One region of the Anaerocolumna chitinilytica genome, then DNA from elsewhere that is predicted to be linked to it. Evidence: riboswitches for the same ligand, from Rfam matches in the RefSeq annotation. Region 1 holds a riboswitch; the other holds the start of a gene.

Evidence for each region. Region 1 has a riboswitch for lysine ahead of dapA (4-hydroxy-tetrahydrodipicolinate synthase). Riboswitches for the same ligand answer to the same signal wherever they lie in the genome.
Region 2: it holds a riboswitch for lysine, as region 1 does, so the genes downstream of both, bsdcttw_RS12175 (transporter substrate-binding domain-containing protein) here and dapA (4-hydroxy-tetrahydrodipicolinate synthase) in region 1, are expected to answer to the same signal.

Annotation. Positions count from the first base shown of each region.
Region 1 covers NZ_AP023368.1:1,074,320-1,077,739, forward strand. The annotation lists gene bsdcttw_RS04745 (single-stranded DNA-binding protein) at 1-150, shown strand, start outside; gene sugE (quaternary ammonium compound efflux SMR transporter SugE) at 242-562, opposite strand; guanidine-I (ykkC/yxkD leader) riboswitch at 666-764, opposite strand; gene bsdcttw_RS25215 (hypothetical protein) at 1,036-1,164, opposite strand; lysine riboswitch at 1,289-1,465, shown strand; gene dapA (4-hydroxy-tetrahydrodipicolinate synthase) at 1,624-2,514, shown strand; gene dapB (4-hydroxy-tetrahydrodipicolinate reductase) at 2,681-3,420, shown strand, end outside.
Region 2 covers NZ_AP023368.1:2,806,701-2,810,120, forward strand. The annotation lists gene bsdcttw_RS12170 (substrate-binding domain-containing protein) at 1-982, opposite strand, end outside; lysine riboswitch at 1,166-1,346, shown strand; gene bsdcttw_RS12175 (transporter substrate-binding domain-containing protein) at 1,464-2,306, shown strand; gene bsdcttw_RS12180 (amino acid ABC transporter permease) at 2,390-3,160, shown strand; gene bsdcttw_RS12185 (amino acid ABC transporter ATP-binding protein) at 3,184-3,420, shown strand, end outside.

The DNA of each region.
Region 1 (3,420 bases):
GCAGAGAACTTCACTGTTGGAGGACACATTCAGGTGTGGGGAAGAATTCAGAGCAGAGAATATCAGAAAAAATTAAATGAAAGTGATTTCGAGAAGCGTATTGCTTATGAGGTATCCGTAAGCAAGTTAGAATATCTGGATGAATATTAAAATGTTTGTCCGGACATAGATTATTATTAGTAAACTCCTACAATACAAACAAAAAAACCTGGGGCTGTAAGAAGTCCCAGGTTTTTTGATCTTAATGGGAAGAGACCAGTTTTAAACCGATAATTCCAGTCAAAATGAAGCCCATACATAATATCCTAAGTATATCAACCGGTTCTTTAAACAGTATAATTCCAAGAATTGCAGTTCCGATTGTGCCAATCCCCGTCCATATGGCGTAGGCAGTTCCCAAGGGAAGGCTTTTTAGAGCCAGGGAAAGAAAATAAAAGCTTGCCGCCATACCGGCTATTGTCAAAAAACTAGGGACAAGTCTTGTAAACCCGTGAGAATATTTTAACCCCACAGCCCACCATACCTCACAAATGCCCGCAATAACTAAGTAGAACCATTTCATACAATCGCTCCTTTTCTTAAGGGTTAATCTCTGGCGGATATCCGACAGAACATTTACCAGGTAAAAAAGCAAAAAAGAAAAGCCCGGGATGATATTAAGAAATATCTCCCAGGCTTTTATCCTTCCGTGAACGCATAAACTGCGCGTTTTATCTTGGACCTGACCAATACACGAATATTGCGGAACCCTATAAAACTTCTGCTATGTAATTTACCTGAGTTTATGATACGAAAGATTTTAGGTAAAGTCAAGGGTTATATTGTAAGGGGCAGTTAATGGGGACGGACGAGGGTCAGAAGATTTGTTCTGGTGCTTGATTGCTCGGAGACCTAACTCCACTAAAGTGCCAGAAAATGCAACTGACAGTCAAAGCAGTACCAAACTTTAACCGGTAAACAGATGACCAGGGGATGGGATTGGGAGGATTTGGTCTCGAGGGGTTCCTTATGACACTTAAGGTGCAGGAAAGGTAACTAGGCAGGCCAGTGCCATGTTTGAGCGCAGAAGTCATCCGCTTTCATAATAGTTACGGCGAGTTTGGCACTGGACTGCCTGTCAGTTACATTTTCTGCACCTTTAGTGGAGTAAGGGTTCCCGAGCAATCAAATCCTCCCAATCCCATCCCCTGGTCATCGTCCACCCCCAAAAACTCCCCCATACATAAAATTATATTTGACATTAAAAAATCATAATGTTAATATAAGGGTGTATTAAACTCAATAACGTAATTTTGGTAGAGGTGCATTTTTTAAGAGTACATAGCAGGATATGGCAGAACATAGAGGATTGCTGTGGAAAGGAAAAGGTGCCGAAATGAAGAAGAATTATGCTTTTTCTTTGTTGGGCATACAGTTAAGAGCTGTATGACTGTCATCAAGTTTTTGATGGAGTGCTGCCTGAAGAATTGTTAACTTTATTTCTCCTGCAAGGAGGAATTTCATGTGATTCTTTGGTGTCGGCTCGTTAGCCGGCTTTTTTTATTTGTGAGTCCAGTGAAGACGGACACACATTTGCCCTTTTCTTTGCCAAAAGAAAATGAGTAAAAAATAGGAGGTGCCTCTATGGCAATATTTAAAGGAGCAGGAGTTGCAATTGTAACCCCTTTTGATGAGAAATTGAATGTGAACTATGAAAAACTGGGAGAATTGATTGATTACCAGATTGAAAACAGTACGGACAGTATTATCATTTGCGGTACAACCGGTGAATCCTCTACTCTCACTGAAAAAGAGCATATGGAATGTATCCGTTATACAGTGGACAAGGTAGCAGGAAGAGTGCCGGTAATAGCGGGTACCGGCTCTAACTGTACACAAACAGCCATAGAGCTTTCAGATGATGCAAGGCGGGCAGGGGCAGACGGGCTTCTCTTAGTGACACCTTACTATAATAAAGCAACACAAAAAGGGCTGGTGCAACACTTTACTATGATAGCAAAGGCAGTGGATCTGCCTATCATTCTTTATAATGTCCCCGGCAGAACAGGCTGTAATCTTATGCCCTCTACGGTGGCAGAGCTTTTTCAAAATGTGGATAACATTGTAGGAATTAAGGAAGCCAGTGGAAATATCTCACAGGTTGTGGAATTGATGCATCGTACAAAGGGAGAGATTGATCTTTATTCAGGAAATGACGACCAGGTAGTACCCTTGCTGTCCTTAGGAGGAATTGGCGTTATCTCGGTGCTTTCCAATATACTCCCAAGACAGACTCACGATATTGTAGCAGACTTCCTAAAAGGTGATATCAAAAAAAGTCTGGAAACACAGTTAAAGCTGATACCTTTAATTGAAGCACTCTTTTGTGAAGTGAATCCAATTCCGGTAAAGAAAGCATTGAATCTGATGGGCTTTCAGGTAGGCAGCCTCAGAAGTCCGTTAACTGAGATGGAAGAAGCCAACGCAGAAAGGCTGATGAAGGCTATGAAGGATTGCGGTATTGCAGTAGTGTAAAAAAAGATAATTATAATGGAAAATATGGGTATTTTATTATATAATTACAGTATAATGAAGCATAAATATCTTAGTATCCTGTCTTAATCGGTAAGATAAACATTTATTAACAGATAGGAACATGAGTGAAAAAAAGGTACTGAAAGAAAAGAGGTCAAGACTTAAAATGGTTCGTATAATATTACGCGGCTGTAACGGCCGTATGGGTCAGGAAATTACCAAGCTTGCAAAAAGCGACGAAGAGACCGAGATTATCGCGGGAGTGGATGTAAGCAATCGTTTTGAAAATGCTTATCCCGTTTATGATACCTTTTCGAAGTTAAAGGAAAAAGGGGACGTAATCATAGATTTCTCTTCTCCAAATGGTTTACAGGAAATGTTAGATTATAGTATTAGTACCGGTACTCCGATTATCCTTTGCTCAACCGGGCTTTCGGAAGAAAATATCCAGGCGGTAAAACAAACGGCAGAGAAAGTGGCAGTTCTTCGTTCTGCAAATATGTCTTTGGGTGTTAATACGATGATTAAATTAATCAAAGAGGCGGCAAGGGTACTTAGTAACGGAGGTTTTGATATTGAAATCGTAGAAAAGCATCATAATCAGAAGGTGGATGCTCCTTCTGGAACAGCACTCCTGCTGGCTGATTCTATGAATGAGGAATTGGGCGGGGATTACGATTATGTTTACGACCGTACGGATGTCAGAGAAAAACGCGGGGTGAATGAAATCGGTATTGCTGCAGTCAGAGGAGGAAGTATCGTAGGAGATCATGAGGTAATATTTGCAGGACTGGATGAAGTGGTTGAGGTTAAGCATATTGCTTATTCCAGAGCAATTTTTGCAAAAGGAGCTTTGTCAGCGGCGAAGTTTATTAAAGGACAGAACCCTGGGCTTTATAGTATGCA
Region 2 (3,420 bases), 1.7 Mb from region 1:
TTGAGTCAATGAGACCAATTTCAACAAGAAGTGTCTTAGTTACTGAGTCATCAAATCTTACATTTTGTTTATTTAAAATCTGATAAGTGGTTTCTGCACCCAGGCTTCCCATTTCATAAGGATTCTGTGCTATGGTGCCTTGCATTAAACCTTGCTTTATAGCAGTTATTGCAGCAGAATCTCCATCAAAGCCAATCAGCATGATTTTTCCGGTTTTACCTGCTTCTTCTAATGCTTTTGCAGCGCCCAGTGCCATACGGTCATTCTCACTGAAAACCACAGCCAGGTCATCCCCATAAGAGGCTAGTATGTTTTTCATGGCTTCATACCCCAGGTCTGTTCTGCCATCAGCGCGAAGTTCTTCTACAATATTGTAGCCACTTTCTGTCATAACTCTCTTAAAAGCATCACCTCTCTGGTTTGAAATTTCATTATTTTCTTGTGATCTAAGTATAGCGGTATTTTTACTTGTTATATTATTATTTTCAATCAGACGTAAAGCATATTCTGCGGCAAGAACCCCTCCGCCGAAGGAATCGGAAACAATAAAGGCATCATATAAGGAGCCACCTGTCCCTACATCCACTATTATTAGAGGAATACCTGCATTCTGGGCCATTGAAGAGATAAGTGGCATTGCATCCGGATTAAAAGGTGATATCACAAGTGCATCAATTCCTTGGGCTATCAGATTTGAGGCACCGTTAATCATCTCAGAGGTGCTGCTGTTTTGATTATGTGTGATAACGTTCATTTCAAGTTCTTTTGCTTTATCCAGTAATCCCTGCTGCATTTTATTAAAAAACTCATAATCGCTGTTATACACTGACCAGCCGATGGTATATGGTTTTGCCTGTACATTACTGCCTGCGGCAGGAGAGATAATGTGATGGTCATTGGAATGATGATCATATATTAACAGAAATAATAGAGTTACTGTAATTAAGAGAAGACCATTTAATATTTTTTTAGTCGGATTCATTCCATCAAGTCCTTTGTTCGTATATTAAAATATATATGCAAACGCTGGCTAACATACGCTAAATAAGAATAATATAAAACTGTCCTTTGATATCTTGTGACGAAAAAATGCAATGGAAGGATTGACAAGCTTAAATTTGTGATGTAAGATTAAGAACATAATTTGAATATAACCTCACTATGGCAGTGGGGTAGAGGCGCGATATTTAACAGTCTGATTGGAGCGGAGGAGCTTTGAAAATCATGAGAAGGAAATATCGCCGAAGTGGTAGTGTATCCTCAATACATACTGCTGGGTCTGTAGTGAAGAACTGCAGGACTGTCTTATCAGACAACCCGGTCTGATAAGTTGTGCTATCTCAACTGGGATTGTGAGGACTTTATTTAGAAAGTCCTTGTTAAAATGTAAGGACTTTTTTTATTGCAATCTATAAAGCAAAAACAAATATCCCGCTTAAGGGAATAATAAAGGAGAGATAATTATGAAAAAAAGAATGCTGGCAATAATAGCTATGACCTTATCCGTTGCCGCACTGCTTACGGCCTGCGGAACCAAGGATACCAACAGTACCGGTAGTGCTGCAGATGATAGTAATGTATTCCGTGTAGGTATGGAATGCGGATATGCCCCTTTTAACTGGACACAGATTGATAATTCGAATGGAGCTGTTCCTATAGATGGTGCATCAGAATTCGCAGGCGGATATGATATCGAAATCGCTAAGAAGATAGCTGATGGTCTGGGAAAGAAGCTCGTCGTAGTTAAAACAGAGTGGGACGGCCTTTTACCCGCATTAACTTCAGGAAAAATCGATGCTATTATTGCAGGTATGTCTCCTACGGCAGAAAGAAAAAAGGTAATTGATTTTACGGATAACTATTACAGATCAAATCTGGTAATGGTAGTAAAAAAAGGCGGAGCTTACGAGAATGCAACCTCTATTCAGGATTTTAAAGGAGCTAAAATTACAGCTCAGTTAAATACTTTTCACTATACTGTAATTGACCAGATTGATGGTGTTAAAAAAGAAGCTGCAATGGATAACTTCCCGGCGATGAGAGTTGCTTTGGAGTCCGGTATTATTGACGGCTATGTATCAGAGCGTCCTGAAGGAGTAAGTGCTTCTTCCGCAAATGATAAATTTGCAATGGTAGAATTCAAAGATGGTTTTAAAACTTCCGATGATGATACAGCTATAGCAGTCGGTGTGAAAAAGAACAGTGATTTAACTGCTAAGATAAACGAAATTCTGAAAGGAATTTCAGAAGATGACCGTACTAACATTATGGATACCGCTATAAAGAATCAGCCGGCAACCAAATAAGATTGCCGAAACGTATATTTATTAGAGGAGAAAACCGGGTGTGAAGTCTGCAGCCGGTTTTTCCCCTGACTTGGAGGAGAAGGATGAGTTTTACCGAAATAATTCAAACATTAAAAGACTACTGGCCTATGTTTTTAAGAGGTTCCTGGTCTACATTATATATATCTATAATCGGAACTGTTATAGGGTCAATAATCGGCTTGCTAATTGGTGTTATACGTACCATACCGGTGCCGGAAAGAGGAATTAAAAAAATCCTATTAGGTATCGTCAACGCTATTCTTTCCGCTTATATAGCAATATTCAGAGGTACACCAATGATTGTACAGGCTGTACTTATTTTCTATGGTTCAGCCGAAGCTTTGAAAATTGATATGAATAGAACCTTTGCAGCTATTTTCATTGTATCTATAAATACAGGTGCTTACATGTCCGAGATCGTTCGAGGTGGTATTATATCTGTTGATAGAGGACAGTTTGAAGCAGCACAGGCTATTGGTATGAACCATATAAAAACAATGATATATATTGTACTGCCCCAGGTTATCCGAAATATCTTACCGGCTACTGGTAATGAATTTGTAATCAATATTAAGGATACTTCTGTGTTAAGTGTAATTTCTGTGTCAGAATTATTCTTCCAGTCTAAATCTATAGCAGGAGCTACGTTCCATTATTATGATACTTTCTTTATTACCTGTATTATTTACTTTATAATGACCTTTACTATTACTAAGATTCTTAGATACGCTGAAAAGAAACTGGACGGCCCGGATAATTATATACTTCTTGGCAACCAAATGCAGGTAGAAAAGCCGGAAGATGGTGTTAGAAGAGCGAAGGCCGCGAAATAATGGCAGAGAGGAAAGTAATGAAAATGAAGGACAATATAATTGAAGTAAAACACCTTAGCAAATCCTTTGGTGATCATGATGTATTAAAAGATATTGATTTTAATGTTAGCAAAGGAGAAGTAATCTGCATTATCGGTTCCTCCGGTTCCGGTAAATCAACACTGCTCCGCTGTATTAACCTTTTAGAGAAACCCTCCGGCGGGGAGATATCTTACAATGGTGAGAATATCCTGGATGATAAGCATGATCTCTATAAATAT